2 linked regions of the Actinocorallia herbida genome follow. The main gene of each other region encodes a partner of the protein of the gene in region 2 in a complex. Links are inferred from orthologs where the notes say so. Each region holds a gene or a part of one and is shown on either strand. Other genes may lie near its edges.

What was found.
Region 1: the proteins of rpsG (region 2) and tig are in contact, whole or in part, in a crystal structure (PDB 3GTY), measured with the Thermotoga maritima proteins. The link is inferred for Actinocorallia herbida from one-to-one orthologs. Residues at the interface, in WP_004081843.1 of Thermotoga maritima: Lys34, Lys52, Lys55, Glu59, Arg62, Gln63, Glu66, Asn67, Lys69, Val71, Arg95, Ala109, Lys110, Lys111, Gly112, Arg113, Pro114, Glu117, Glu121, Ile124, Ala125, Tyr127, Asn128, Asn129, Thr130, Gly131, Lys135, Asp139, Arg142, Met143; in WP_004081061.1 of Thermotoga maritima: Glu122, Val124, Val129, Leu130, Tyr133, Glu188, Gly259, Ile262, Tyr263, Glu266, Ser270, Glu273, Gln274, Glu277, Arg308, Gln311, Ile312, Ser315, Tyr316, Glu325, Arg329, Arg336, Leu363, Phe366, Trp367, Arg373, Leu377, Arg381, Leu384, Glu387.

What each region holds. Positions count from the first base shown.
Region 1 is NZ_RJKE01000001.1:7,742,984-7,758,431, forward strand. The notes cover bases 6,550-9,430. They hold tig (trigger factor), read right to left. Parts: upstream 8,768-9,430; coding sequence 7,331-8,767; downstream 6,550-7,330. Other genes in these bases: EDD29_RS35265 (ClpP family protease), read right to left, coding at 6,550-7,053; EDD29_RS35280 (MFS transporter), read right to left, coding at 9,236-9,430. Outside these bases: EDD29_RS35245 (hypothetical protein), read right to left, coding at 1-2,432; EDD29_RS35250 (HSP90 family protein), read right to left, coding at 2,429-4,246; ATP-dependent Clp protease ATP-binding subunit ClpX, read right to left, coding at 4,356-5,627; EDD29_RS35260 (ATP-dependent Clp protease proteolytic subunit), read right to left, coding at 5,801-6,469; more of EDD29_RS35265, read right to left, coding at 6,472-6,549; more of EDD29_RS35280, read right to left, coding at 9,431-10,615; EDD29_RS35285 (cation:proton antiporter regulatory subunit), read left to right, coding at 10,991-11,467; EDD29_RS35290 (cation:proton antiporter), read left to right, coding at 11,475-12,689; EDD29_RS35295 (hypothetical protein), read right to left, coding at 12,643-13,614; EDD29_RS35305 (bifunctional serine/threonine-protein kinase/ABC transporter substrate-binding protein), read left to right, coding at 14,960-15,448. UniProt on the Bacillus subtilis protein: Involved in protein export. Acts as a chaperone by maintaining the newly synthesized protein in an open conformation. Functions as a peptidyl-prolyl cis-trans isomerase.
Region 2 is NZ_RJKE01000001.1:9,566,575-9,581,998, reverse strand. The notes cover bases 6,496-9,352. They hold rpsG (30S ribosomal protein S7), read right to left. Parts: upstream 8,231-9,352; coding sequence 7,760-8,230; downstream 6,496-7,759. Other genes in these bases: EDD29_RS43610 (hypothetical protein), read right to left, coding at 9,177-9,352; rpsL (30S ribosomal protein S12), read right to left, coding at 8,230-8,604; fusA (elongation factor G), read right to left, coding at 6,496-7,716. Also shown: rpsC (30S ribosomal protein S3), read right to left, coding at 1-668; rplV (50S ribosomal protein L22), read right to left, coding at 668-1,039; rpsS (30S ribosomal protein S19), read right to left, coding at 1,069-1,350; rplB (50S ribosomal protein L2), read right to left, coding at 1,359-2,192; rplW (50S ribosomal protein L23), read right to left, coding at 2,231-2,530; rplD (50S ribosomal protein L4), read right to left, coding at 2,527-3,132; rplC (50S ribosomal protein L3), read right to left, coding at 3,129-3,785; rpsJ (30S ribosomal protein S10), read right to left, coding at 3,794-4,102; tuf (elongation factor Tu), read right to left, coding at 4,321-5,514; more of fusA, read right to left, coding at 5,605-6,495; more of EDD29_RS43610, read right to left, coding at 9,353-10,739; EDD29_RS43605 (DsrE family protein), read left to right, coding at 10,905-11,270; EDD29_RS43600 (hypothetical protein), read right to left, coding at 11,264-11,560; EDD29_RS43595 (type 1 glutamine amidotransferase), read right to left, coding at 11,659-12,378; EDD29_RS43590 (MurT ligase domain-containing protein), read right to left, coding at 12,368-13,600; EDD29_RS43585 (hypothetical protein), read left to right, coding at 14,121-15,424.

The sequences.
Region 1 (15,448 bases), 1.8 Mb from region 2 along the record:
ACCGCGCTCATCGCCGCGGGGCCGGCGGCCTCGGGGGCGCCCGGCTCGGGCCCCTCGTCGAGGGCGAGTTCCGCCCAGGCCGCGGCGCGCAGGCAGCGCACCCGCGCGTCGAAGGCGCCCAGGTCCCGCCACAGCGCGGCGGCCCGCCGGTAGGCGGCCAGCGACTCCGGCCGCAGCCCGGCGTTGTCCAGCTCCTCGGCGGCGTACCAGGCGAGGTCGCCCTCCAGCTCGGCCTGGCCCTCCATGGCGGCGGCCACCGCGGCGGCGGCGAGGTACTGCTCGGCCGCGCGCCGGTGGTCCCCGGTCCGGCGCAGGACCTCGCCGTACTGCCGACGGGTCAGCGCCAGCGACATCTCCTCGTAGGAGACCTCGAAGCGGTCGGCGACCTGCTCGAACAGGCCGACGGCCTCCCCGGGCCGGTCCAGCCGCAGGTAGGCGCGGGCCGCGTGGCAGATGTTGTGCACGTGGTCGGGCTCGTGCACGCCCTCCCACAGGTGGGCGGCGTCGAGCGCGGCCGCGATCGCGTCGGTCTCCCGGCCCTCCTGCCTCAGCAGGCACTCCACCAGCAGCGACGCCGTCCGGGCCAGATCCTCCGGGCCGAGCGCCGCCCTGCCGAGCCGGAGCGCCTCGGCGACGCGAGCCTCCGCGCGCGCCGCGTCGTCCTCCTCGAGCGCGACCTGCGCGAGGAGGTGGGCCGGGCCGGCGAGGAACCAGGGCTGACCCGCCTTGAGGTAGCCCTCCCGGGCCGCCTCCACGTACGGCAGCGCCTCGGCGACGTCGCCGAGCCCGGCGTGGACGCGGCCGGACATCTCCAGGTACTGGGCGACCCGGGAGGGGACGCCGAGATCCTCGGCGAGCGCGGTCTCCCGCACGAGCACGTGCAGGGCGTGCGCGCCCGTCGCCGGGTCGGCGAGGTCGATGGCGTTGAGGACGGCGAACGGCACCGCGCGCCGCGCCGCGAGGTACTGCTCGGGGGTGAGGACCCCGTCGCTCCACAGCGCTTCGGCGGTGGCCGCGGCCTCCCCGGCCGCCTCGGTCCCGCCCGCCAGGTCGCCGCCGCGGACGAGCGCGACGGACAGGACGGCGAGCGCCTCGGCGCGCAGCGCGGGCCGGTCTTCCAGGTCGGGAAGCAGGTCCGCGACGGCGGCCACCGTTCCGGCGGACTTGGCCCGCTGCATCCGCACTTCGAGCGCGATCTCCGGGCCGTGGGGCAGCGCGGCGACCCGCTCCCAGGCGGCGTCGGTGCGGGGGTGGCGCAGGTCGGACATCCGGCGGGCCTCGGCCACGAGCGCGTCGAGGTCGGCGCCGACGGCCGGGACCGGCGCGGGGTCGGGGACGGGCGCGGGCAGGCGCGTGCGGGTGCCCAGGGGCAGGCTCTCCAGCAGCGGTGCCGCGGCGAGCCGCGCCGCGAGGCCGCGCGCCCAGCGGTCACCGCCGAACCGCGCGTCGAAACGGCCCGCGAGCCCGTGGGTCTCGGGCTCTGCTTCGGCGAGGACGGAACCGACCGTCCCGTCGGCCAGCGGCAGGTCGGCGAGGCCCAGCACGGCAAGGCGACGCAGCAGCACCAGCGCGCCCGTCAGGAACTCCAGTCGCGGCCTGGCGTCCTCGCCCCTGAAGGTCAGCCACTCGGCGTGCTCTGCGAGGATCTCCAGCCCGCGCCCTTCATTGCCGGTGAGCGCGCAGAACTCGATGTGGCAGCCGACCGGGCCGCGCAGGTTCTCGGCCCTGCGGACCATCGGATAGCCCCTGAGGTGCGCCGAGCGGGCCTCCTCGGCCCTGCCCCCGCGCACCAGGGGCAGCAGGGCCTGCCCGAGCGTCGCGTGCGGCTCCGAGGCGCACGTCAGCTCGCCGTCCAGGAGCGGGGCCCAGTACCGCAGCGCCCCGGTGTCGTCGCCGAGCCAGGCCCGCCAGTCCCCCAGCGCGTTGTTCTCGCAGGCGTGGCAGTCGGCGTACTCGTCGCGAACCGCCGCGACCGAGGCCTCGAAGTGCCGGGCCGCCGCCTCCTCGTCCCCGCCCATCTGGGCGAGGTGCCCGCGCAGGCCGTGCGCCGGGCGGAGGCTGATGCCGCGCTCCCGGTACCTGCGCTCCAGCTCGTCCATCCACCGCAGGACCGTCGGGACGGGCACCGCCGGGTTGTTGATCAGCGCCGACGTCATCCACTTGAGGTTCCAGTAGACGTTCCGGTCCAGCCCGGGGAGTTCGGCCCCGTGCGCGTCCAGAAGCTGGAGCAGGCGGCCGATGACGACCGGGAGCCTGGCCCGCTCGGCGGAGTACTCGTGGGCCTGGGCGAGCGCGATGAGGACGTCGGCCTCCAGCGCTCGCGACGGGCAGGCCCGCGCGTGCTCGGCGAGCCGCTCCAGCCGCTCCAGGCGCTGGCGGCCGCGCAGCGCGCCGGTCCCCTCCAGCGCGCGTGCGATCTCCTCGACGGTCATGCCCGTCCTCCCTCGGGGCCCGCGGTGCGCGCGGCCCAGCCCAGCAGGGCGTCGAACGCCCGGTTGACCAGTGCGGTGTCGGCCGGCCGCAGCGGCCGGCCCGTCATCAGCAGCGCCTGCCCGTACAGCGCCTCGACCGCCGCGGTGAGCAGGCCGGGCTCGGCGATCGCGGCGAGCCGCCGGACGGCGGGGCTGCGGTGGTTGAGCACGAGCCGGGTCCGGGGCGCGGTGGCCTTCAGCGATCCCAGGATCTCCGCCCACAGGTCGTCGGACTCGGCCTCGACGTCGGCGCGAGCCCGCTCCTGCCGGGCCTCGCGCGAGTCCAGGTGCAGCGCGGACACCGCCGCGGGCGCGAAGGAGCGCAGCACCACGTCGCAGTCCAGCGGATCGAGCGCGGCGCGGGCTGCGGTGAGGAACGGCGCGAGGGCCAGCTCGTCGGCGGCGTCCACCGGGTCGAGGGCCGCGGTGACGGCCTCGGCGCCCAGCTCCCGCACGACGGTGCCGGGCAGCACCCGGGGCAGCAGCGCCACGAGCTCGTCGTCGTAGGTGTAGCCGCCGTTCACCACCCCGAGCCCCTGCGCCGACGCGATCGCGGCGACCTGCCGGAACTCTTCGACGGTCGGGGCGACATGCACCACGTCGCGGCCCCTGACGAACTCGGTGAGCGCCACCGGCCCGTCGGTGGTCTCGAAGCGCAGGAACGGCAGCATGATGGTGAGCAGGTCGGCGTCGTGCCGGGCCAGCGCCTTGACGCCGAGGCTGTGCACGGCGAGGAACCGGGCGAGCCGGTCCGGCTCCTGGGCCGCCAGGCCCGTCAGCCAGTCCCGCAGCCGGGCGCCCAGCGCGTCCCGTACCGCGGCGAGCGTCTCGTCCTCGTACAGCCCCTCACGGGACGCGGTCGGCCGCAGCGTGTCGGTGTCGATGACGCACCTGACGAAGAACGCCCAGTCCGGCAGGAGGCCCGTCACCGCGTCGCCGAGCAGCATGCCCTTGAGGTAGACCCGATGCCGTCCGGTGTCCGCCGGACCCGCGGGGCCGGGCAGCACGTAGGCCGCGCCGCGCACGCCCGCCAGCGCGACGTCGAGTTCGATGACGTCGAGGGGCGCGAAGCCCAGCGTCGGTGTGCCGTACTCCAGCAGGGCGGCGCGGCGTTCCGCGGGCGAGGCGAACGCGCGGTCCCAGACCCCGCCGCCACCGGACACCGCGACGGTGCGGCCGCCGCCCACGAGCGTCACGGGGAAAGGCAGCAGCGAGCCGTAGTCGCGCGCCAGCTCGGCCACCCGGGCGGGCGCGAACCAGTCCTCGGCGCCCCTGCGCGGGGTGAGGAAGACCGTGGTGCCGGGTTCGTCCCGGTGGGCGGGGCGCACCTCGTAGGTGCCGTCGGAAGCCGCCCGCCACTCCACGGCGGACGCCGCCGGATCGGCCGCCGACCGCGTCACGACCCGGATCTCCTCGGCCACGGTGAAGCAGGCGAGCAGGCCGATGCCGAACTGGCCGAGGAACTCCCGGCGGGCGCCCTCGATCTCGTCGCGCTTGGCCGAGCGGCCGATCGTCGCCAGGAACCGGTGCACGTCGGCCTCGGTCAGGCCGATGCCCGGGTCGTCGACGCGCAGGCCCGTGCCGTCGGCGGTCAGGGTGATCCCGGTCGGCGCGTCCGGCTCGGCGCGCCTTCGCGCGGTGACCGCGTCGACGGCGTTCTGCAGCAGTTCGCGGACGTACACCCGCGGACTCGAGTACAGGTGGTGGGACAGCAGGTCGACCAGGCCGCGCAGGTCGACCTGGAACGTGTGCCCGCCCGGCTGATCCATTGACATAGCGGGCAACTGTAGCGAACGGCTCCCGCCCCGATCTCCCATTTCGCCCCGGGCACGACGAAGCCCGGTCCCCCCGGGACCGGGCTTCGGACGAACGGACCCGCAGGCCTCAGGCGCTCTTCTCGCGCGGCTCGCGCTTGGCGCGCTCACGCGGGACCAACGTCGGGTTGACGTGCTCCAGGACCGACTCGCGGTTGATGATGACCTGGGCGACGTCCTGCCGGGACGGCACCTCGTACATCACCGAGAGCAGGACCTCTTCCAGGATCGCGCGCAGGCCCCGGGCCCCGGTGCCGCGCAGGATCGCCTGGTCCGCGACGGCCTCGAGGGCGTCGTCGGTGAACTCCAGCTCCACCCCGTCCAGCTCGAACAGGCGCCGGTACTGCTTGATCAGCGCGTTCTTCGGCTCGGTCAGGATGTTGATCAGCGCGTCGCGGTCGAGGTTGTGCGCGCTGGTGATGATCGGCAGCCGCCCGACGAACTCGGGGATCATGCCGAACTTCAACAGGTCCTCGGGCATGACCTCGCTGAACACGTCGCTGTTCTTGGCGAAGTCGACCTTCGAGCGGATGACCGCGCCGAAGCCCATGCCCTGCTTGCCCACCCGGCCCTCGATGATCTTCTCGAGACCGGAGAACGCGCCGCCGCAGATGAACAGCACGTTGGTGGTGTCGATCTGGATGAACTCCTGATGCGGGTGCTTGCGCCCGCCCTGCGGCGGCACCGAGGCGGTGGTGCCCTCAAGGATCTTGAGCAGGGCCTGCTGCACGCCCTCACCTGACACGTCGCGCGTGATCGACGGGTTCTCGCTCTTGCGAGCGATCTTGTCGACCTCGTCGATGTAGATGATGCCGGTCTCGGCCTTCTTGACGTCGTAATCCGCGGCCTGAATCAGCTTGAGCAGGATGTTCTCGACGTCCTCGCCGACATAGCCGGCCTCGGTCAGGGCCGTGGCGTCCGCGATCGCGAACGGCACGTTGAGCAGCTTGGCGAGGGTCTGCGCGAGTAGCGTCTTGCCGGATCCGGTCGGGCCGAGCAGCAGGATGTTCGACTTGGCGAGCTCCACGGCGTCATCACGGGAGTCACCGGACTGGATCCGCTTGTAGTGGTTGTAGACCGCGACGCTCAGCGCCTTCTTGGCCTTCTCCTGCCCGATCACGTAGCCGTCGAGGAACTCGTAGATCTCGCGCGGCTTGGGCAGGGAGTCCCACTTGAGGTCCGAGCTCTCCGAGAGCTCTTCCTCGATGATCTCGTTGCAGAGATCGATGCACTCGTCGCAGATGTACACACCCGGGCCCGCGATGAGCTTCTTGACCTGCTTCTGGGATTTGCCGCAGAAGGAACACTTCAGCAGGTCGCCACCGTCACCGATGCGTGCCACCCGGTTGTCTCCTTTTCATGGGGCCGCCTGGGGACCCGGTGAGCCGCGCGCCTTGTGTGCCGCGGCCATCGGGAGAGGCTGCTTCGACGGTACCGTCTCCGGGGCGCCGGGCCACCTCCCCGGCTCCGGGGCGGTGACCACGAAGCCGGGGGGTTCCCGAACTTAGCGCCGTCTTACGAAGACACTACCTCCACTCGGCGCTTCTTGCTGACGAAGACGTCGTCGATCAGACCGTAGGCCTTGGCCTCATCCGCGGTGAGGATCTTGTCGCGCTCGATGTCGCCGCGGACGTCCTCGACGGTCTTGCCGCTGTGCCGGGCGAGGATCGTCTCCAGCTGCTCGCGGATCCGCATGATCTCGCGCGCCTGGATCTCGATGTCCGAGCCCTGGCCGTAGGTGCCCTCGGTGGCCGGCTGGTGGATCAGGATCCGCGAGTGCGGCAGGGCCGCCCGCTTGCCCGGGGTGCCCGCCGACAGCAGCACCGCGGCCGCGGAGGCCGCCTGACCGATGCAGACGGTCTGGATGTCCGGCTTGACGAACTGCATCGTGTCGTAGATGGCCGTCATCGCCGTGAAGGAGCCGCCGGGCGAGTTGATGTAGATGCTGATGTCCCGGTCCGGGTCGATGGACTCCAGGGTCAGCAGCTGCGCCATGACGTCGTTGGCGGAGGCGTCGTCGATCTGCACGCCGAGGAAGATGATGCGCTCCTCGAACAGCTTGTTGTACGGGTTCATCTCCTTGACGCCGTACGCGGTGCGCTCGACGAAGGACGGGATGATGTACCGGCTGTCGACCGGCTGCACGCCGCCTGCGCGAATGTCCATCTGACGATACCTCTCCATCATCAAGAGACCGGGCCCTCGGAGGGGACCTCGTTGGCGCTGGTGATCACACCGTCCACCAGGCCGTAGGCGCGGGCTTCCTCGGCGGTGAACCAGCGGTCGCGGTCGGAGTCCGCAGTGATCTGCTGGACGCTCTGACCGGTGTGGAAGGCGATGCGCTCGGCGAGCGTGCTCTTGACGTAGAGCATCTGCTCCGCCTGGATCTTGATGTCCGAGGCGGTGCCGCCGATGCCGCCCGAAGGCTGGTGCATCATGATGCGCGCGTGCGGCAGGGCGTAGCGCTTGCCCGGGGTGCCCGCGCACAGCAGGAACTGACCCATGGACGCCGCGAGGCCCATGCCGACCGTCACGATGTCGTTGGGCACGTACTCCATGATGTCGTAGATCGCCATGCCGGCGGTCACCGAGCCACCCGGAGAGTTGATGTAGAACGTGATGTCGCGCTTTCCGTCCTCGGCCGACAGCAGCAGCAGCTCAGCGCAGAGGCGGTTCGCGATGTCGTCGTCCACCTGCTGGCCCAGCACCACGATCCGCTTGCGCAGCAGCTGCTGGTGCAGTGCCTCCTGCGCCATGATCGCGGGCATCCCGCCTTCGCGGGCGACGACCGGCTCGTGGAAAGTCGGAGGCTTGCTCACCCTGTTCCTCCGTAGGTGTCTAGCGTTCAGTCCCTGAACATTCGGATGCTTGGACACTAACGCGCCCCGCAGGGGGGTCACGCCATACGGGCGGTCTTTTCGCTGGCGGCGTATCCTCGCCTCTTTTACCCGGCCTGGGTTTAGCGGCGAGGGCCCCCGGCCCCTAATACGAACGCCCCGTGCTCCATTACCGGAACACGGGGCGTGCGGTGATGATTCCGACCTTTTACTCCTTGGTGGAGTCCTTGTCCTCGGCGGTGGGCGCCGCGTCCTCGGCGACCTCGGCGGCGGCCTCGGCGGGGGCCTCCTCGGCCTCCTCCGTCGCCTCGTCCGTCTCTCCGTTGATCTCGCGGCGCAGGCTCTCGATGTCGAGCTCGTTGCCGGCCGAGTCGCTGATCTTGACGTGCTCGACCACGAGGTTCAGCGCCTTGGAGCGCAGCACCTCCGCGACCAGCGCCGGGATCTGGTTGTTCTCGGTCAGGAACTGCGCGAGCTGCTGCGGCGGGAGGCCCATCTGCATGGCCTGGCTCACCACGTACTCGCTGAGCTCCTCGTTCTCGACGCCCAGCTCCTCGTTCACCGCGAGCTGGTCGAGGATGAAGCCGCCCCGGACCGCCTTGGCCGCGGCCTCGGCGAGCTCGGCCTCGAACTCCTCGGCGGTCTTGCCCTCTTCTTCGAGGTAGGCCTCGCGGGTCATGCCGGAGAAGCCGAGCTGCTGGTCGAGCTGCTCGTTGCGGCGCTGGAGCTCGGTGTTGACCACGGACTCGGGGACCGGGATCTCGACCTTCTCCAGCAGGGCCTCCAGCGCGTTGTCGCGCGCCTCGGAGATCTGGTTCAGCTTCTTCTGCCGCTCGAGGCGCTTGCGGACGTCGTCCTTGAGCTCCTCGAAGGTGTCGAACTCCGAGGCGAGCTGCGCGAACTCGTCGTCGGCCTCGGGCAGCTCCTTGACCTTCACCGTCTGGACGGTGACGGTCACGTCCGCCTCCTCGCCGGCCCGGGAGCCCGCGACGAGGGTGGACTTGAAGGTCGCGGTCTCGCCCGCGGACAGGCCCGTGACGGCCTCGTTGAGGCCGTCGATGGCGCCTTCGGCGCCGACCTCGTAGGTGAAGCCCTTGGTCGCGGCGTCCTCGACGTCCTCGCCGTCGATCGCGGCGGACAGGTCGATGGTGACGTTGTCCTTCTCGGCGGCGGCGCGCTCGACGACGGTCAGCGTCCCGAAGCGGTCGCGGAGGTTCTCGACGGTCTGCGCGATCTCCTCATCGGTGACCACGGCCTCCTCGACGGTGACGGGCAGGCCGTCGTACTCGGGGACCTCGAAGTTCGGGCGGATGTCGACCTCGGCGGTGAACTCCAGCTCCTTGCCGTCGTCCAGGCGGGTCACCTCGACCTCGGGCTGGCTGAGGACGAAGAGCTCCTTCTCCTCGATCGCCGCGCCGTACAGACCGGGCAGGGCGTCGTTCACGGCCTCCTGGAGGACCGTGCCGCGGCCGACGTACTGGTCGATGAGGGCGGCGGGCGCCTTGCCCGGGCGGAAGCCCTTGAGCCGCACCTGCTTGGCGAGCTCCTTGTAAGCCTTGTCGAGGCTCGGCTTGAGCTCTTCGAACGGAACTTCGATGGTGAGCTTCACCCGGGTCGGGGTCAGCTCCTCGACAGCGGTCTTCACTGGGGCAGGTCTCCTTGATCCGGCGGATACACACGGCTCGGCGCGCCGGAGGCCCGTACTCATCGACGTGCCCCGCGCGGCGCGAGCGGCCGCCGGTCTCACTCGATAGATTCGGGCGGCAACACATGCCTATGCGCCGTCAAGTCTAGAGGGTGGAGCCCACCGGACGTGACATGGTCCCCCGTCCGTCAGCCCCTGCCTTCACACGAAGGCGGGCACGCGGAGATTATTGGCCCTCATGTTGGCCGCCAAGAGGGCTAGACTGGCGGCTGCTGTCTGAAATCTGACGGCAGGCGGGCTGTAGCGCAGCTTGGAAGCGCACTGCCTTTGGGTGGCAGGGGTCGTCGGTTCAAATCCGTCCAGCCCGACCGCGACGAAAGGCCCCGGACCAGGTGTCCGGGGCCTTTCTCCGTACCGGCGCGCGGCCGCTTGCGCTCGCCCGTGCCCGCGGGCTCGCCGGCGGCTTTCTCAGACGCCCGCGTCGGCGAGGCTGCGCCGGTCCGGGCCGGTCTTGCGCAGGTAGGCGGCCCAGGTGAGGACCACGCAGACGCAGTAGAAGGCCGCGAGGACCAGCAGCGCCGGGACCACCGACTTGGCTTCGGTCAGCGAGATCCGGAAGGTCTGCTGGATGAGGACGCCGCCCAGGGCGCCCACCGCCGAGGAGATCCCGATCGCGGCGGCGGCCTTGCGGCGGGCGGTGGCGACCGCCGACTCGACCGCGGTGCCGTCGGCCTCGTCGATCCCCTCCAGCGCCTTCCTGCGGAAGATCGCCGGGATCATCTTGTAGGTCGAGCCGTTGCCGATGCCGGTCGTGGCGAAGACCAGCAGGAAGGCCGCGAGGAACAGGCCCCAACTCCCGGCGTTCACCGCGAACCAGACCGCCGCGATGCCGGCCGCCATGACCAGGAAGTTCCAGAACGTCACCCGGGCGCCGCCGATCCGGTCGGCGAGCAGGCCGCCGATCGGCCGGGCCACCGAACCGACGAGCGCGCCCAGCCAGATGAAGTGGGCCGCCTGGACCTCGGGGAACTGGTTCTTGATCAGCACGCCGAAGGAGAACGAGTACCCGATGAACGACCCGAAGGTGCCGATGTAGAGGATCGACATGATCATCGTGTGCCGCTCGCGGGAGATCCGGCCCATCTCGCGGATCGTGTAGGCGCTCGTCGCCGTCCGCAGGTTGTTCATGAAGAAGTACGCGCCGGCCGCGGCCACCAGGACCAGCGGCATCCACACCCAGCCGACCGCGACGAGGCCGAACGCGACGATCAGCGGCGGCATCGTCAGCTGGGTGACGCTGGTGCCGATGTTGCCGCCCGCGGCGTTCAGGCCGAGCGGGAGGCCCTGCTTGTGGCTCGGGTAGTAGTGGGTGATGTTGGACATGGACGACGCGAAGTTGCCGCCGCCCAGGCCCGTCGTCGCCGCGATGAGCAGCAGCGCCCAGAACGGGAGGTCGGGGTTGCCGATCGCGTAGACGAACAGCGCGCACGGGATCAGCAGCAGCGTCGCGCTGATGATCGTGAAGTTCCGGCCGCCGAAGCGCGCGGGGCCGAAGGTGTACGGGACGCGCATGAAAGCGCCGACGAGGTTCGGCACCGTCGTCAGCCAGAGCTGCTGCCCGACGTCAAGGGTCACCCCGACCTTGCCGAGGTTGATCACCGCGATGCTCCAGAGCAGCCAGACGCAGAAGCCCAGGTGCTCGGTCACGATCGACCAGACGAGATTGCGGCGCGCGACGGCCTTGCCCGTGGTGTTCCAGAAGACCTCGTCGTCGGGCGCCCAGTGCTCGATCCAACGCCCGCCGGCGGCCGGCGCCGCCTCGGGCTTCTGTGCGGTCAGAGCGGACATGCCCTGCCTCCCTGCTGCTCGGATGGGGGTATCCCGGTAATCCGGTACAGGTCAGGACGGTAGGTAGCCTGCAAAAGCCCGCTGTTGCCGGTACGTCAAACCCCGATTACCTGTCGCGCACATCCGGCTCCCCGCCGATGTCAACTCACCCCGCAGGGGGTGCGATCCGATCGTGCGCAGGGCTTAACCGTGCCGTTACACGGATGTGAAACGACGGCAGTGCACACCCGGTTGGGTGGTTCCGGACACTCCGGAACCCTCGCGGGACCGGTGCCGGTTCGACCGGGGGCCGCTTTGTCCCCCGGCCGATCTTGCGCCAGGGTGAGCTCTTCAAGCTCTCGATCAACCTAGTAAGGACCCGCGAGGAGGGGCCAAGTGGACGTGGAACAGACGGCGTTGCCCGGCATCGGGCTGCGTCATGAGTTCACCACCCGGGCCGGCCGCCGGATCGGGGTCGTGTCCTATCGGACGGGGCGGCGTGATCTCGTCGTCTACGACCCCCAGGATCCCGACCGCGTCTGCGAGACGGTGAAACTCAACGACGAGGAGGCCGACGCGCTCGTCGAGCTGCTCGGCGCGCCCCGGATCGTGGCGCGGCTCAACGCCCTGCACCGCGAGGTCGAGGGGCTCGTCAGCCTTCAGGTCCCCGTCTCCGCGCAGTGGGCCGGCCGTCCGATGGGCGACGCCCAGGTACGGACCCAGACCGGAGCGTCCATTGTGGCCATCGTCCGGTCGGGCCAGGTGAACGCCTCGCCCGCCCCGGACTTCGTCTTCGCCGCCCAGGACGTCGTGGTCGTCGTCGGCAGTCCGGAGAGCACCGAGGCCGCCGGGCACATCCTGGCCGGCGGATAGGAGCGGCGTGCACGAAATCGCAATACTCTTCCTCGAACTCGGGGCGGTGATCCTCGGGCTCGGGATACTCGGCTCGTTCGCGCTCCGCGCGGGAATCTCCCCCATCCCCCTCTACCTCCTCGCGGGCCTGTGCTTCGGACACGGCGGCTTCGTGCCCCTGGCCACCAGCGAGGAGTTCATCCACACGGCGTCGGAGATCGGCGTCATCCTCCTGCTGCTCACCCTGGGCCTGGAGTACAACGCCGACGAACTGCTCACCAGCCTCAAGGGCAACGCCCGGGGCGGCATCGTCGACCTGGTGCTCAACGCCGCGCCCGGCGCGATCGTCGCGCTGCTGCTCGGCTGGGGCTGGGTCGCCGCCGTCGCCATGGCGGGCGTCACCTACGCGACGTCGTCGGGCATCACCGCCAAGGTGCTGTCGGACCTCGGCTGGATCGGTAACCGCGAGACCCCCGTGGTGCTGTCGCTGCTGGTCTTCGAAGACCTCACGATGGCGCTGTACCTCCCGATCCTCACCGCGATCCTCGCGGGCGTCTCCTTCGCCACGGGCGCGGGGACCGTCGCGATCGCGCTCGGCACCGTCAGCGTCGTGCTCGTGGTGTCGCTGAAGTTCGGCAACTACATCGAGGCGTTCGTCAAGAGCCCGAACTCCGAGGTGCTGCTGCTGAAGGTGTTCGGCCTGACGCTGCTGGTCGCGGGCATCGCCCAGCAGCTCCAGGTGTCGGCGGCGGTCGGCGCGTTCCTCGTCGGGATCGCGCTGTCGGGCGAGCTCGCGCACGAGGCGCAGGCGCTGCTCGCCCCGCTGCGCGACCTGTTCGCCGCGGTGTTCTTCGTCTTCTTCGGCCTGAACACCGACCCGGCGACGATCCTGCCGGTGGCCGGGATCGCCGTCCTGCTGGCGTTCGTCAGCATCGTCACCAAGCTGCTCACCGGCAACTACGCGGCCAAGCGGGCCGGGATCGGCCGGGCCGGACGAGCCCGCGCCGGCATCGCGCTCGTCCCGCGAGGCGAGTTCAACATCGTCATCGCGGGCCTCGCCGTCGCCGCCGGCGCGCATCCGGACCTGGGCCCGCTCGCCGCGGGCTACGTCCTGATCCTCGCGGCCTTCGGACCGCTCGCGGCCCGGATGCTCCAGCCGCTCATCACCGCCCTGGCCGACCACCCGGAGGAGAAGCTCATCGCGATCTTCCGGATGCGACGGAGCTCCGCCCAGGAGCGGTGACGCCCGCGCCACGCGGTCCCGCCTGCACCGGCGGGGCCGCGGCGCGCCGCCCCTCGTGCCGGGGCAGCAGCAGCACCGCGTACAGCGCGAGGAGCATCCCCCCGGCCAGCAGGCCGAGCCACACCGGATCGTCCGGCCATGGCTCCCCGTACAGCAGCGTCGCCGAGGCCACGAGGTGGAGCTTGCCGACGACGTTCATCACCGCGACGACGATGATGAGCCTCCTTTCCTGGAGGCCGATGTGCAGCAGGCCGAGGCCGAGCGCCCCCGCCAGGACGAACAGGTACGGGTACGGGGTCGCGAGCAGGCCCGTCAGATCGTCCGGGATGTAGGGGATCACCCCGATGCCCATGACCTCCGCGGTGCCCAGGAGCACCCCCGCGCCGATCCCGTAGGCGACGCCGGTGGTCCGCCGCGTGTGCCGTCCCTCGACCTTCCGGTCGCGCATGCAGAACAGCCACAGCGGCAGCAGGATCGACACCAGCACCGCGAGCGTGAACGACCAGGCGGCGGGGCTCGGTGGCGCCGACGCCCCGCGCGAGGCGATCGCCCCGTACCCCTGGCTCGCGGGCAGCGCCAGCAGAGCCAGCGTCCCGAGCAGCAGCGCCAGCACACGCCCTTCCCTGCCGCTCACCCGTTCGCCGAACCCCGAGACGCCCACGATGAGCACCAGCACGAGCCCGCACATGTAAGTCGGCAGCAGCACCGCGACCGGTGCCGTGTCCACCGCGAACGCCGCCACGACCGTCCCGCTCAGCACCGTGACCAGCCCGACCAGCCACGGCAGGCTCGTCACCAGCCTCCCCGCCGCCTGAAACGGCCGGCGCGCCGTCAACGGCGGCAGCTCGCCACCGGTCGCCTTGAAGATCGAGAATCCGATCAGATAAATGACATGCGCACCGCACGCCAGCAACACAGCCTGCATTGGTTCCTCCGAGGGGGTGGATCAGGAGGTCCAGAAGTAGTCACATGGTCACACGCCCCACCGACAAAACTGCACGCACCCATGCCAAGGACTCCCACCCCTTTTTCATCACCACCGGACAATCCACAGACCCCCGACCCTCCAGTCAACCCCCGAGTCCACCCCTCAAGACGAACGCATGAGTAGCCCACCCCACCCCCAACCAGCAAAAACACCCCCACCCCTCCCCACGACCCCCCCACCACACCCCCGCCCCCTCCGCTCCCTCCCCCACTTACCACCCACCCACCAAAACCCTGTACGCTGTCCCGGTACGCCCCCAAGGGCGCCACACGCGGATGTAGCTCAATGGTAGAGCCCTAGTCTTCCAAACTAGCTACGCGGGTTCGATTCCCGTCATCCGCTCCGAGCAGCAAAGGCCCAGGTCGGAGACCCTTTCTCAGACCGGGCCTTTCTTCTTTCCCGGGATCGGTGTGCGCGTGGGCGTCCCAGTCGGGGCTTTCGCAGGGGGGACGTGGCACGGGTGATCTTCCCGTCGTCGCGGGTGACGCTCCATTCGCACTGCTTGTCCTGCAGGTCGTGGTCGGCGTCGGCGTGTGTGCCCGGTGTTGCGGGTCGCTGATCGGCGAGATCTCGACCAGGCTCGGAAGGCGGTCCGTGCACGGTGGCCTCGACCGCGTCGGACTCCGTCGGGGTCCCGGCGAGGTCGTGGAACTGGGACCGAGGGCCGTCGTGCGGCGCCGTGTGCTCGTCCGGGCCCCTGATGGCCGCGCCGACGGTGTCGGAGAGGAAGGTGCGCCATGCCGTCCGGCCGGCCTCGTCGAGGTCGGTGAGTCCTCCGGGCGGGCCGTAGGCGTCGATGGTGCCCGTGGTCGTCGTAGTCGGCGAAGGCGCGGGGCGTGCCGATCCTCATGGTGATCGCGGCCAGGTCCGCGTCCAGGCGACCGCCGAAGACGGTCCGCCATGTGTCGCCGGGCAGCGCCCGGTTCGCGGCGAACTCCTGCTCCGTGCCGTGCTCCGGAAGGGATCGGGCCGCCGCGGCGGCCCTGGCGGCCGGCCGTGGCCCGTCCCTCGGGCGGCCGGCGCCTGCCATCGCTTCGAGTTCTGCCGTGAGGGGACGGCCCGCACGGCCGGTCGCCCGTGTGTGCTGGTCGGTCTCTTCCCGCATAGGCCTGGGGTCAACGGATGCGACGATGAGCGACGCCGAGGAGGGATATGGACGGAGATGGTGGGCGGCGGGGGTGGAACGGGTGCGTCGGTGTGAATCGGCGTTGTACGGTCGCGAACGGCCGACGTGGGTTGCGCGTCGGAGAAGGCGGTTCGGTGGCTTAGGGGGAGGCTCGGGGTGGACGGTGCGGTGCGCGTGCTGGCGGGGCGGTATGAGCTCGGGGACGCGGTGGGGAGGGGGGCCACCGGGGTCGTCTACCGGGGGGTGGACCGGGAGGGCGGGCGGGTCGTGGCGGTGAAGGTGGTGGATGAGGGGCTGGTGCGGGGGCTCGGGTCCGCGGCGTTCGCCGTTCGGGAGGTGTGGACGCTCGCGGAGGTCAGGCATCCGGGGGTGGCGGAGATCCGGGATGTGGGGAACGACCCGGAGCACGGGGTCTGTGTGGTCACCGAGTTCGTCGAGGACGGGGAGCGGGTCGATGGGCTGGCGGACGGGGGGTTGCATCCGGACGCGGTGCTGGAGATCGCCGAGGGGGTGCTCGCCGTCCTGGCCGAGGGGCATGGGCGGGGGGTGGTGCACGGGGATGTGAAGCCTTCGGATGTGCTCGTGGTGCGGCGGGGCGGGCGGCTGCGGGTGAAGGTGACGGACTACGGGCTGGTGCGGGTGCTG
Region 2 (15,424 bases):
CCGGCGCGCTGGGCGGCCGCCCGCTGCTCGCGCTCGGCGCGAGTGGCGGCGGCGTCACCCTTGTAGATCCAGACCTTCACGCCGATGCGGCCGAAGGTGGTCCGGGCCTCGTAGAAGCCGTAGTCGATGTCCGCGCGCAGGGTGTGCAGCGGCACCTGGCCCTCGCGGTAGAACTCCGACCGGGACATCTCCGCGCCGCCGAGACGACCGGAGCACTGGACCTTGATGCCCTTGGCGCCGGACTTCATCGACGACTGGATCGCCTTGCGCATGGCGCGACGGAACGCGACACGGCTGGACAGCTGCTCGGCCACGCCCTGCGCGACGAGCTGCGCGTCCATCTCGGGGTTCTTGACCTCGAGGATGTTCAGCTGGACCTGCTTGCCGGTCAGCTTCTCCAGGTCGCCCCGGATGCGGTCGGCCTCCGCGCCGCGGCGGCCGATGACGATGCCCGGCCGGGCGGTGTGGATGTCCACGCGGACGCGGTCACGGGTGCGCTCGATCTCCACCTTGGAGATGCCGGCCCGGTCCATGCCCTTGGTGAGCATGCGCCGGATCGCGACGTCTTCCTTGATGTAGTCCTTGTAGAGCTTGTCGGCGTACCAACGGCTCTTGAAGTCGGTCGTGATACCGAGTCGGAACCCGTGCGGGTTGATCTTCTGCCCCACTACCGGGCCCTCCTTGTCTTCTTGACCGGCGCGCCCTCATCGACGGACTCGACGACCACGGTGATGTGGCTGGTGCGCTTGTTGATGCGGTAAGCGCGACCCTGCGCACGCGGCCGGAACCGCTTCAGGGTCGGACCCTCGTCAACCCAGGTGCGGGAGACGACGAGCGTGTCCTGCCCCAGGTTGAAGTTGTGGGTGGCGTTGGCGATGGCGCTGTTCAGCACCTTGCCGACCGGCTCGCTGGCTGCCTGAGGGGCGAAGCGCAGCACAGCCTGAGCCTCCGCGGCCGGCAGGCCACGGATGAGGTCCACCACACGGCGGGCCTTCCTGGGCGTGACGCGGATGAACCGCGCCTGGGCCCTGGCTTCCATGACTGTTCCTCTCGTGTGATTGCTGCGCTTCAGCCTCGACGGCTGCGGCGGTCTTCCTTGACGTGGCTGCGGAACGTGCGGGTGAGCGCGAACTCGCCCAGCTTGTGTCCGACCATCGACTCACTGACGAACACCGGGACGTGCTTGCGGCCGTCGTGCACGGCGATCGTGTGACCGATCATCTCCGGCACGATCATGGAGCGCCGCGACCACGTCTTGATGACGGTGTGGGTCCCCTTCTCGTTTTGCGAGTCCACCTTCTTCATAAGGTGGTCGTCCACGAAGGGGCCCTTCTTCAGGCTACGTGGCATGACGACTCCTACCGCTTCTTGTTGCTGCGACGACGGACGATCAGCTTGTCGCTGGGCTTGCCGGGCTTACGGGTCCGGCCTTCCTTCTGGCCCCACGGGCTGACCGGGTGGCGTCCACCAGAGGTCTTACCCTCACCACCACCGTGCGGGTGGTCGATCGGGTTCATGGCGACACCGCGGACGGTCGGGCGCTTGCCCTTCCACCGCATACGGCCGGCCTTGCCCCAGTTGATGTTGGACTGCTCGGCGTTGCCGACCTCACCCACCGTCGCGCGGCAGCGGACGTCGACCTTGCGCATTTCGCCGGACGGCATACGCAGGGTCGCGTACATGCCCTCCTTGGCCAGGAGCTGGGCGCCGGAGCCCGCGGAACGGGCCAGCTTGGCACCGCCGCCCGGACGCAGCTCGATGGCGTGCACCACGGTACCCGCGGGGATGTTGCGCAGCGGAAGGCAGTTGCCGGGCTTGATGTCGGCGCCGGCGCCGTTCTCCACCGCGTCACCCTGACGCAGGCCCTGCGGGGCGAGGATGTACCGCTTCTCACCGTCCGCGTAGTGCAGCAGAGCGATGCGCGCGGTCCGGTTGGGGTCGTACTCGATGTGCGCGACCTTGGCCGGGATCCCGTCCTTGTCGTGGCGACGGAAGTCGATCACACGGTAGGCGCGCTTGTGCCCGCCACCCTGGTGGCGGGTGGTGATGCGGCCGTGGTTGTTACGGCCGCCCTTCTTGGGGAGCGGTCGCAGCAGCGACTTCTCCGGCTCGGACCGCGTGATCTCGACGAAGTCGGCCACGCTGGAGCCACGACGACCCGGAGTCGTCGGCTTGTACTTACGGATGCCCATCTTTTTCGTTCATCCCATCCAGTTCGGAACCCCGGCCCTTAGGCCTGGGGGCCGAAAATGTCGATCCGCTCGCCCTCCGCCAGGCTGACGATCGCGCGCTTGGTGTCCTTGCGCTTGCCGTAGCCGTGGCGGGTGCGCTTGCGCTTGCCCTGCCGGTTGATCGTGTTGACGCCCGTGACCTTGACGCCGAAGACCTCTTCCACCGCCTGGCGGATCTGGACCTTGTTGGCGCCCGGCGCGACGACGAAGGTGTACTTGCCCTCGTCGAGCAGACCGTAGGACTTCTCGGACACGACCGGCGCGAGAAGGATGTCCCGGGGGTCGTAGATGTTGCTCACTTGTCGCTCCCCTTGGCGTGGGCGACGAAAGCCTCGTAGCCCTTCTCGGTGAACACGATGTCGTCATTGACCATGACGTCGTAGGTGTTCAGCTGGTCGGCGACGATGACGTGCACGGAAGGCTCGTTGCGCAGGGACTTCCAGGTCAGCTCGTCCTCGCGGTCCAGGACCACCAGGACGCGCACGGCCGAGGTCACCTCGCGCAGCGCCTTCACGGCGAGCTTCGTCTTGGGGGCGTCCCCCTCGACCAGGCCGTCGACGACGTGCACCTGACCCGCGCGGGCCCGGTCGCTCAGGGCGCCACGCAGAGCGGCGGCCTTCATCTTCTTCGGCGTCTTCTGGGTGTAGTCGCGCGGCTGCGGACCGTGGACGATGCCACCACCGGCGAACTGCGGCGCACGGGTCGAGCCCTGACGGGCGCGGCCGGTGCCCTTCTGGCGGTACGGCTTCTTGCCACCGCCGCTGACCTCACCGCGGGTCTTGGTCTTGTGCGTGCCCTGCCGCGCCGCGGCGAGCTGCGCCACCACGACCTGGTGGATCAGGGGAACGCTGACCTTGGCCTCGAAGATCTCGGGGGCCAGCTCGACGTTGACCTTCGTCACGACTGGGTCTCCATCTTCTTCACGGCGTTGCGGACCAGCACCACGCCGCCGTTGGGGCCGGGAACAGCACCCTTGATGAGGATGAGGTTCTTCTCGGCGTCCACGGAGTGCACGGTGAGGTTCTGGATGGTCTTGCGGACCGAGCCCATGCGGCCGGCCATGCGCAGACCCTTGAACACGCGACCGGGGGTCGCGCAGCCACCGATGGAGCCCGGCGAGCGGTGCTTGCGCTGCACGCCGTGGCCCGCGCCCAGACCGGCGAAGCCGTGGCGCTTCATGACACCGGCGAAGCCCTTGCCCTTGCTGGTGCCGGTCACGTCGATCTTCTGGCCGGCCTCGAAGGTCTCGGCGGTGACTTCCTGACCGAGGGTGTACTCGGCGGCGTCGTCCGTGCGGACCTCGACGAGGTAGCGGCGCGGCGTGACGCCGGCCTTCTCGAAGTGGCCGGCGGCCGGCTTGTTCACCTTGCGCGGGTCGATCTGCCCGAAACCGAGCTGCACGGCGTTGTAGCCGTCGTTCTCGGTGGAGCGGACCTGGGTCACGACATTGGGCCCGGCGAGGACGACGGTCACCGGAACGATCCGGCCCTCATCGTCATAAACCTGGGTCATGCCGAGCTTTTCGCCCAGGACGCCCTTCCTGTTGACGCTCATCGTGTTCCTTAGAGCTTGATCTCGATGTCCACGCCCGCGGGGAGGTCGAGCCGCATGAGCGAGTCAACCGTCTTCGGGGTGGGGTCGATGATGTCGATCAGCCGCTTGTGCGTGCGCATCTCGAAGTGCTCGCGGCTGTCCTTGTACTTGTGCGGCGAGCGGATGACGCAGTACACGTTCTTCTCGGTCGGCAGCGGCACCGGTCCGGCGACCTTGGCGCCAGTCCGCGTGACAGTCTCCACGATCTTCTTCGCCGAGCTGTCGATGACCTCGTGGTCGTAGGCCTTGAGCCGAATGCGGATCTTCTGTCCCGCCATGGTGCCCTCGGTGTCCTTTACTGCTCAAGCGGCGAGCTGTGGACTCTCTCCGCTATAACCTCCCGCTCTCGCGAGAGGCGGGCTGACGTGTCAAATGCGAGTGCTCGCGCACTCGCGGCGTGCCCCTAACCGAAAAAGGGCCAGAGGCAATGATATGTGACCGCGGGGGTACCTTCCGCACAGGCGGGGCACTCCCCCGCGGTCACATAGGTGATGTCTTACTTGAGGATCTTGACGACGCGACCCGCGCCGACGGTCCGGCCACCCTCACGGATGGCGAACTTCAGGCCCTCCTCCATGGCGACCGGCTGGATCAGCTGGACCGTCATGTCGGTGTTGTCGCCCGGCATGACCATCTCGGTGCCCTCGGGGAGGTTCACCACGCCGGTCACGTCGGTCGTCCGGAAGTAGAACTGCGGACGGTAGTTGTTGAAGAACGGGGTGTGGCGGCCGCCCTCGTCCTTGCCCAGGATGTAGACCTGCGCGGTGAACTCGGTGTGCGGGGTGTTGGTGCCCGGCTTGATGACACACTGGCCGCGCTCGACGTCCTCGCGCTTGATGCCGCGCAGGAGCAGACCGACGTTGTCGCCCGCCTGGCCCTGGTCGAGGAGCTTGCGGAACATCTCGACACCGGTGACGGTGGTCGAGGTGCTCTTCTCCTTGATGCCGATGATGTCGACGACCTCGTTGACGTTGACGACACCGCGCTCAATGCGGCCGGTGACGACGGTGCCACGGCCGGTGATCGAGAAGACGTCCTCGATCGGCATCAGGAACGGCTTGTCGGTCTCACGCTCGGGCTGCGGGATGTTCTCGTCCACGGCCTTCATGAGCTCGAGGATGGAACCGGCCCACTTCTCGTCGCCCTGGAGCGCCTGGTAGGCGGAGACGCGCACGACCGGGACGTCGTCGCCCGGGAACTCGTACTCCGACAGGAGCTCGCGGACCTCGAGCTCGACGAGCTCCAGGATCTCCTCGTCGTCCACCATGTCGCACTTGTTCAGGGCGACGACGATGTAGGGAACGCCGACCTGGCGGGCCAGGAGCACGTGCTCCTTGGTCTGCGGCATCGGGCCGTCGGTGGCGGCCACGACCAGGATCGCGCCGTCCATCTGGGCGGCACCGGTGATCATGTTCTTGATGTAGTCCGCGTGACCGGGGCAGTCGACGTGAGCGTAGTGCCGCGACTCGGTCTGGTACTCGACGTGCGCGATGGAGATGGTGATACCGCGCTCGCGCTCTTCCGGCGCCTTGTCGATGTCCTCGAACGCGGAGGCCGCGTTGAGGGTCGGGTAGGCGTCGTGCAGCACCTTGGTGATCGCCGCGGTAAGGGTGGTCTTACCGTGGTCGATGTGTCCGATGGTGCCGATGTTTACGTGCGGCTTCGTCCGCTCGAACTTGGCCTTCGCCACGAGGTTCTCCTCAGTGATTCTGACGTACGTACTGGTCCAACCCCGCTGGTGCGGGGATGAGCATGGCTTTGTGGTGCCGGAGACCTGGAGCTACTCGCCCTTGGCCTTGGCGATGATCTCCTGCGCGACGTTCCCGGGAACCTCGGCGTAGGAGTCGAACTGCATGGTGAAAACAGCCCGGCCCTGGGTCTTGCTGCGCAGGTCACCCACGTAGCCGAACATCTCCGACAGGGGCACGAGCGCCTTGACGATCCGGGCGCCGTGGAACTCGTCCATGGCCTGGATCTGGCCGCGACGGCTGTTGAGGTCGCCGATGACATCGCCCATGTTGTCCTCGGGCGTGGTGACCTCGACCGCCATCATCGGCTCGAGCAGCGTGGCGCCGGCGCGACGCGCGGCCTCCTTGAACGCCATCGAACCGGCGACCTTGAACGCCATTTCCGAGGAGTCGACCTCGTGGTAGGCGCCGTCGAGGAGGGTGACCTTCACACCCACCATCGGGTAGCCCGCGAGAACACCGAACTCGGCGGCCTCCTGGCAGCCCGCGTCCACCGACGGGATGTACTCCCGCGGGATGCGGCCACCGGAGACCTTGTTCTCGAACTCGTAGCCATCGCTGCCTCCGCCGAGCGGCGACAGGGTGATGATCACTCGACCGAACTGGCCGGAGCCACCCGTCTGCTTCTTGTGGGTGTACTCGACCTTCTCGACGGTCTTGGTGATCGTCTCGCGGTAGGCCACCTGCGGGCGACCGACGTTGGCGTCGACCTTGAACTCGCGCTTCATCCGGTCGACGAGGATCTCCAGGTGGAGCTCGCCCATACCGGAGATGACGGTCTGGCCGGTCTCCTCGTCGGTGCGCACCGTGAAGGACGGGTCCTCCTCGGCGAGCCGCTGGATCGCGGTGCCCAGCTTCTGCTGGTCGGCCTTGGTCTTGGGCTCGATGGCGACGTGGATGACCGGCGCCGGGAAGCTCATCGACTCGAGGACGACCGGGTGCTTGTCATCGGCCAGCGTCTCACCGGTGGTGGTCTGCTTGAGGCCCATGACCGCGACGATGTCGCCCGCGCCCACGCGGTCGATCTCCTCGCGCTTGTTCGCGTGCATCCGGTAGATCTTGCCGATCCGCTCCTTCTTGTTCCGAACGGAGTTCAGAACCGAAGAACCGGCCTCGAGCACGCCCGAGTAGACGCGCACGAAGGTCAGCTTGCCCAGGTGCGGGTCGGACATGATCTTGAACGCCAGACCGGAGAAGGGCTCGTCCTCGCTCGGCTTGCGCGCGATGACGGTCTCCTCGTCGCCCATCTTGTGGCCCTCGATCGCCTCGACGTCCAGCGGGGACGGCAGGTAGCGAACGATGGCGTCGAGAAGGGGCTGCACACCCTTGTTCTTGAAGGCGGTGCCACAGAACACGGGGGTGAGCTTGGCGCCCAGAGTGGCGCGGCGAACACCGGCGCGGATCTGCTCCACCGAGGGCTCCTCGCCCTCGAGGAACTGCTCCATGAGCTCGTCGTCGTTCTCGGAGAGCGTCTCGATGAGGGTGGCGCGCGCCTCTTCGGCGGCGTCGAGGAGGTCCTCGGGGATCTCCACCTCGTTGTACATCTCGCCCAGCTTGGCCTCGGCGTTCCAGACCAGCGCCTTCATGCGCACCAGGTCGATCACACCGAGGAAGTCCGCCTCGGCGCCGATCGGCAGCTGCATGACGAGCGGAACCGCGTTGAGGCGGGTCACGATCATGTCGACGCAGCGGTGGAAGTCGGCGCCGGTCCGGTCCAGCTTGTTGACGAAGCAGATGCGCGGAACGCCGTAGCGGTCTGCCTGCCGCCACACGGTCTCGGACTGCGGCTCGACGCCGGCCACGCCGTCGAAGACGGTGACGGCACCGTCCAGCACGCGCAGCGAGCGCTCCACCTCGACGGTGAAGTCGACGTGACCCGGAGTGTCGATGATGTTGATCGTGTGCTCAACGTCTTCGACAGGCCACTTGCAGGTGACGGCAGCGGAGGTGATGGTGATGCCCCGCTCCTGCTCCTGCTCCATCCAGTCGGTGGTCGCAGCGCCGTCGTGGACCTCGCCGATCTTGTAGCTCATCCCCGTGTAGTAGAGGATGCGCTCGGTCGTCGTGGTCTTGCCAGCGTCGATGTGCGCCATGATCCCGATGTTGCGGACCTTGGAGAGGTCTACACCGGTCTTAGCAGCCATTGTGCTCGCGTCCTTGCTCTCGTGTGGGTTCAGCCGACCGCTGTTACCAGCGGTAGTGGGCGAAGGCCTTGTTGGACTCGGCCATCTTGTGGGTGTCCTCGCGCTTCTTGACCGACGCGCCCAGACCGTTGCTGGCGTCCATCAGCTCGTTCATGAGGCGCTCGGTCATCGTCTTCTCGCGGCGGCCGCGGGAGTAGGTCACGAGCCAGCGCAGCGCCAGGGTGGTGCTGCGGGCCGGCCGGACCTCGACGGGGACCTGGTAGGTCGCGCCGCCGACGCGGCGGGACTTGACCTCGATGGTCGGCTTCACGTTGTCGAGCGCGCGCTTGAGGGTGACGACCGGGTCGTTGCCGGTCTTCTCGCGGCAGCCTTCGAGCGCGTTGTACACGATGCGCTCGGCGATGGAACGCTTGCCGTCCAGCAGGATCTTGTTGATCAGGCTGGTGACCAGCGGCGAGTTGTACACCGGGTCAGCGATCAGTACGCGCTTGCCCGCGGGGCCCTTACGCGGCATTAGCTCTTCTCCTTCTTCGCGCCGTAGCGGCTGCGCGCCTGCTTGCGGTTGCGGACACCCTGGGTGTCGAGCGAACCGCGGATGATCTTGTAGCGAACACCCGGCAGGTCCTTCACACGACCGCCGCGCACCAGCACGATGGAGTGCTCCTGCAGGTTGTGTCCGACACCGGGGATGTAGGCGGTGACCTCGATGCCACTGCTCAGGCGGACACGGGCGACCTTGCGCAGCGCCGAGTTCGGCTTCTTCGGCGTGGTGGTGTAGACGCGCGTGCAGACACCGCGGCGCTGGGGGCTTCCCTTCAGCGCGGGCGTCTTGGTCTTGGTCACCTTGTCCTGGCGGCCCTTTCGGACCAGCTGCTGGATTGTGGGCACCGCTCTCCGTCTTCCTTCGTCGTACCGGGCCCGGCCTCCGCGACCGGGTGAACGCGGCTTTTCCGCGCTCTGTTTTGTATGCGCGAGTCACACCCGGAATTTCTCGTCCGCGCATAACCCTGATCAGCGCCCTTTGGGGGGCCTCTGACCTGCTGGTTTGCCTGATCCGCCGACCCCCGAGGTCGGGCGTGTCGCCACGACCGTGACCCGTCCGGCCCCTACGGGACCCGGTCGTGCCAGGGGGAAGAGATCCGCGCCGCTCCCAGGGACCTTTGAGGTACCCGCCGGAGCGCACGCACGCGTAACCCACGATGCCGCGGGCACGAAGATAGAGCGTACCCAACGCCTAGGGCGAGGTCAAAGCGAATACGCCATTACCGGGAAAGGGCTGCCCTGCGCAACCTTCGCGGGGCCGAACCGCGGACGCTTCACCGTGAAGAACGGGACGGTCCCGGGGGGAAGTTCCCGGGAAGGCGGGGTGAACCCGCGGCAACGAAGAGACCCGTATGACCGGAGATCATACGGGTCTTCGCTTGATCCGTCACGGCGGGGGCCGCCGGATCCGTCCGGCGTCACATCGCGAATGCGATGACGATCACAATGACCGCGACGAGCGCGACCAGGCCGAGCCAGATCCAGATCTTGTTGTCCGAGCGCTCGACGAGCGCCTCCTCACCCGCGTGGGCGGGCTTCTGCTCGCCGTACTGCTGCGGGTAGGCCTGGCCCTGCTGGGCGGGCTGGCCCTGCTGCTGACCCTGCTGGCCGTAGGGCTGCTCGCCGTACTGCTGCGGCTGCTGGCCGTAAGCCTGCTGCCCGTACTGCTGCTGGCCGTACTGGCCCTGCTGGGCGGCGGGCTGGCCCTGCTGGGGCTGGCCGTAGCCCTGCTGGGACTGCTCGCCGTAGCCCTGCTGCTGGCCCTGCTGCCCCTGCTGGCCGTAGGGCTGGCCGTAGCCGCCCTGCTGCGCCTGCTGCTGGCCGTAGCCCTGCTCGGCGCCCTGGCCGTACTGCCCTGCGTAGGGCTGCTGGCCGTACTGGCCCTGCTGGGCGGCGGGCTGGCCCTGCTGGGACGGCTGGCCCTGCTGGCCGTAGGGCTGCTGCTGCCCCTGGGCGGTCTGCGGGCGGTCACCGAAGGAGAACGCCTGGGTGGCGTCCGGGTCGGCCTCCGGCTGGGCCGGGGGCTGCGGGGCGGCCTGGGCGGGCTGCTGCTGGTAGGCGCGCGCGTCGAAGTCCAGGATGGTCTCGCCGCCCGCGGCGGACGCGGGGCCCGCCTGGCTCGCGGCGCCCCAGGGCCGGTCTTCGCGGACGGTCTCCTCGACCGGCGGCTGCGGCTTGTTGGTGACCAGCGGGATGTCGCCCGGATAGGGCCCAGGACCCGGCTCCGGCGCCGGTGTGCCCAGCCCCGGGATCACCGTCGTGGCGGGCGCCTCGCCGACCGGCGGGCGCAGGTCCTCGCGGCGCGGCAGGACGGTGGGGGCGGTGCCCCACGGGTCCTCGAGCTCGGGCGCCGGCGCGGGCTGGGCGGCCGGAGCCGCCTCCCCCGCCACCGGGTTCCGGTCGCCGGACGCGCCGGGGCTGCCGTAGGCGGGCGCCGACGGGTAGGCCGACCGGGGCTCGGCGGGCGGCGGAGGCGGGAACGCGCTCTGCGGCTCCGCCGGAGGCTGGTAGGTCTGCGGCTCCGCCGGGGCCTGGTAGCCCTGCGGCTCGGCCGGAGGCTGGTAGGCGGGCGCGCCACCGGGCGCGGCCCATGCCGACGGCGGGGCCTGCGGCGGCTGCGGGACCTGCGGGGCGGGCGGCTGCCACGCGCCGGGCTGCTGCTGGCCATATCCCTCGGGCTGCTGCCCGTACGCCTGCTGCCCGTACGCCTCGGACGGCTGGGCCGGCCGGCCATAAGGCTCGGCGGGCTGGCCGTACTGCGGCGGGGCGGCGGGCTGGCCGTAGGGCTGCTGCGGCGCCGGGGGCGCGGGCGGCTGCGCGGCGGGCTGCTGCGGACGCAGCTGGGGCGCGCCGAACACGACGGTGCGCTCACCCGCGGGGCGGGTGGGCGGATCGACTTGGTCGGGGGTGCCGGTGCCGGACTGGTCGGCCGATGCCGGCTCCTCTGGCGACGGCCACTGGGGGCCGTTCTGCTCGGTCATCGGTGGACTCCTTATCGGCTCTCGAATACCACGCGACCAGTCACAGAGTGCCCGGTGCGTCTGCATAGGGCAAATCCCCGGCGGCCCGGTCAAGATTGTTTACGTCCCGATTGCCTAAAGATCTCCGCTTTAGCCCAACGGAACTGGGGAAAGTAGGCTGCGGCCATGACTCGCTCTCTGGTGATCAAAGTGACCGCGGGGGCCGACTCCCCCGAACGCGCCAACCAGGCGCTGACCGTGGCCGCCGCCGCGGTGGCCAGCGGCGTGGCGGTCTCGCTGTGGCTGACGGGCGAGGCCGCCTGGTTCGCGGTGCCCGGCGGATCCGAGCGCTTCCCCGCGCTCGAGCACGCCACCCCCGTCACGGACCTGCTCGAGGTCGTCAGGGCCGGGGGCAGGGTCACCCTGTGCACCCAGTGCGCGGCCCGCAGGGGCCTCACCCAGGACGACCTGCTGGAAGGCATCCGTATCGCGGGTGCTCCGGCCTTCGTGGAAGAGGTCACCACGGATGGGGTTCAGGCGCTCGTCTACTGAGCGGCGCCTTCCTCCTCGTCCTTGGGGGCGTGGTGCTCGCGGGCCTCGACGTGGATGGCGGCCTCCTCGGCCGGCCTGTCGTCGTCGTCCCGCTCCCCCGCGCGGCTCTCCCGCCGCAGCCACGCCGTGATGCCGATCTCGCCCCGGTCCTCGTCGGTGATGACGCGGTCTCGGGGCGGATCCTCCTCGTACTCGCGCAGGAGGTCGGTCTGGTACTGCTGGTCGTCGTCGCCGAGGTCGGCCCGCGGTGTCCGATCCCGGCCGCCGTCCTGCTCCCGCCCACCGTCCATGGCACCCCTCCCGGATCGCCTTGCCGTCCCGCGCAGGGGACGTCATTAAGGTCAACGCCCGGAAGGGGTGTTTTCGTGCCCGGCGCCTTACCCCGGCCTCAGGACGGGGTGGGCAGGACGGCCCGGAGCCGCTCTTCCCGCAGGCGTCCGGCCCAGCTGTCGTCGATCGGCTCGAGCCGCCGCTTGACGGCCCAGCTCAGCAGGAGGTCGGCCAGGCCGGGGTTGCGGACCAGCGCCGGACCGTGCATGTAGGTGCCGACGATCCTGCCGTTGTAGGCGCCTTCGTAGCCGTCGCCGTTGCCGATGCCGACGGCGACCCTGGCCAGCGGCTTGGCGGCGGGGCCCAGCCGGGTGACGCCCTGGTGGTTCTCGAAACCGGTGATCATCGGGACGCCGAGCGCCGGGTCGACCTCGCCCGCCAGCTCGCCGACCGCGCGGACGTCGCCGCGGCCGCTGCGGATGTCGAGCAGGCCCATGCCGGGCACGGGCTGGCCCTCTTCGCCGCCGAACTCGTGGCCGAGCAGCTGGTAGCCCGCGCAGACCGCGAACACCGCGGCGCCGAACTCCACCGCCTTGTGCAGGCCGCCGTCGACGCGCAGCCGCTGGGCCGCGAGGATCTGCGGCCGGTCCTCGCCACCGCCGAGCAGGTAGATGTCGCCGTCGACCGGGACCGGCTCATCCGAATGGACCCGCACCGTGCGCGGGATGATGCCGCGCAGCCGCGCCCGGCGCTCCAGGACGATGACGTTGCCGCCGTCGCCGTAGGTGCTGAGCAGGTCGGGGTAGATCCAGACGATCTTGATGGTCTCAGAGGGCACGGCCGTACCTCGTTCGGATGTCCTGGAACGCTGTGTAGTTGGCGATCACGTCGAGCTTGCCCGGCGGCACCGCCAGGACGGCCTGCTCGATGTCGTCGACCATGCGGAAGTCGACCTCGGCGGCCTCCAGGCGGGTGGCGAGGTCGAGCCTGCGCTCGCCCGTCGCCCAGACCGGGCGGCCCTTGAGCACGCGGTAGTCGACGTCCCACAGCCACGAGGTGTCCCGGCCGTCGGGGCCCTGGGCGTTGATCGACAGGACGACGGGGCCGGGCGCGGGCTCCAGGACGTCGAACGCCTCCAGCCAGCCCGCCGGGTTCTTGGCGAGCAGCAGCCGGATGTCGCGGCCCTGGTAGGAGACCGTGGTGTAGCGGCCGGCGACCGAGGCGACCTTGCCGAGCAGCGGCAGGGCCTGCTCGGCCGGGATGCCGAACAGCGAGACGACGGCCAGGGCCATCGCGCCGTTGGAGCGGTTGGCGCGGCCGGGGAGCTGGAGGTCCAGCGCGTAGGTGTGGCCGCCGGGGGCGGTCACCCTGTCACCGTGCAGGATCCAGTCGGGCTTCGGACGGGCGAAATGGCACTGGCGGCACGCCCAGTGGCTGCCGTCGCGGTCGAGGGGTCCGCCGCACTCGGGGCAGCACCAGGAGTCCTCCTTCCAGTGCTGGCCGACGGCCACCCAGGTGACCTTCTTGGCGGTGGAGGCGCCCCAGGTCACCAGCGGGTCGTCGCAGTTGGCGACGACGTGGGTCTCGGCGCCGTCCAGGGCCTTGCGCCACTTGCCCGCGAGCTGCCAGATCTCGCCCGCGCGGTCCATCTGGTCGCGGCTGAGGTTCATCAGCAGGACGACGTTGGCCCGGGTCTCGCGCAAGACCAGCGGCACGTACTTCTCATCGCACTCCAGCACGCCGTACTGCGCGCCGGGCGCTGCGGCCAAGGCGCTGACGTGGCCGGTGGGCATGTTGGCGCCGAAGGCGTTGGTGGCGACCTCGCCGAGCCCGCTCATCGCGCTGGCGATCAGCCGGGTGGTGGTCGTCTTGCCGTTCGTTGCGCTCACCAGAACGAGCTTGCGGTCGGCCGACAGGCGGGTGAGCAGCTCGGGGTCGAGCTTCAGCCCGATCTTCCCGCCGATCACCGATCCGTCGCCGCGCCCGGCAAGCCGCGACATGCGGGAAGCGGTCCGCCCGAGGGCGACCGCCAGCTGCGACCGCAGCGGAAGATCACTCATCGAATCTCTTTCCCCTATAAGCCCGACTCCAGCCGAGCCTAGTGGCTGGCGCGGCCATTCCCGTCTCTCCGAGGGTAAACCGGCTACTGTCGCACGCTGAGCTACGGTACGACTACTGATTGCAGTACTGTGACGAACGCCGCACGGTGCCGCGAGCCGCAGCTAGACATGCACGCCAAATGCCACATGTGCCGAGGAATCTTCCTTGCGCCCCTACTCGCGTGAGGGACAGGGCAGAATCACCGGGTAACGACGTGAAGAAGGGTTGAGCGCCATGCGGTGTCCGTCCTGCGCTGTGCAGGCGCCCGAGGGGCAGCCGTCGTGTGCCCACTGCGGTACGCCCCTCCCCGCCGCTTCGGGCGCATCCTCTGCTCTGGCTGGAGCCTACGCGGCACCGACGAGCAGCACGGAGAAGACGATCATGTTCGACAAATGGCCCCCCGAGTCCGAACCCGAACCGCCGGCGCCGTCCCCGCCCCCGCCCTACGGGGCGCCTGGAGCCGGGGGTGCGTCTCCCGGCGTGTACGGGACGCCTCCCTACGCGGCCCCGTTCGGGGTACCCGAGCCCGCGCCGGAGGCGATGCCTCCGTTCGGCGGCGACCCCTTCCCGCCGCAGCAGTTCGCACCCGAGCCCTTCGCGCAGGACCATCCCTTCACGCCCCCCGCGGCGTCCACCCCCGGCAGGCCGATGACCACGGACGGCGCGTTCACCCCCGGTCAGGGATTCCCCGCACCGAATCCCTATGCGGACGCCCCCTACGGCGACAACCCCTTCCTTCCCGACCCCGCCCCGTCAGCCGACCGCTTCCCCGGCGACACCGGCTTCCCGAGCAACCCGGGTCTCCCCACCGGCACGGGTCTTCCGAGCGACACCGGTTTCCCTGGCGACCAGAACCCGGGCGGCACCGCGTTCCCCGGCCCTCCCGGCTTCCCGCACGACCAGGGCCCGAGCGACACCGCGTTCCCGGGCAACCCGGGATTCCCGAGCGGCCAGGGCCTGAGCGATCCCGGATTCTCCGGCGGCGCCGGGTTCCCTGACGCCTCGGGCTTCCCGGGGGACCAGGGTTCGCCGAGCGGCACCGGGTTCCCCGGCGACCACGGCCATCCGAACGACGCGGGCCTCCGGGCCGACGTGGGATTCCCCGGCAGTTCGGGCTTCCAGGGCGGATCCGGATTTCCGGGCGGCACCGGTTCCTCCGGCGGTGACGGGTTCCCGAACGGCCCCGGATTCGGCGGCGACCAGGGTTTCCCGGGCGACACCGGTTTCACCGGCGAGGCGGGTCTCCCGCACGACTCGGGTCCGCTGAGCGGCACCGGGTTCCCGGGCGAGCCCTCGTTCCCTGGCGACGCCGCGTTCCGGAGCGAGGGCTCCTTCCCAGGTGACGCCGTGTTCCCGGGCGAGGGCTCGTTCCCCGGCGGCCCCGGCTTCCCGGGTGAACCGGGTGCGCCCGGCGGCTTCCCGGGCGACGGCGGCTTCGCCGGCGGTGGCGGGTTCTCCGGCAGCGCGGGATTCGGCGGCGACGCGGGGTTCCCGAACGCGTCCCCGTTCCAGGAGAGCGCGCTGTCCAGCGGCGAGCACGGGTTCCCGGGCGAGGGGATCCAGAGCACGTCGGCCCACTCCTCCGACGGGGCCCTGTCCGCGGGCGGCCCGTTCGGCGGGGAATCCTTCGGCGCCGATCCCTTCGGCGGGGAGCAGGGGCCCGGGATCGCGTCCGGCGAGCGGGTCTTCCCCGGTGGCGCCGACTCCTTCCCGCCGGGCGCCCTGCCCGGCGACAGCACGTTCGCCATCGACCGCAGGACCCTGCCTTCCGGGTTCGGGTCGGA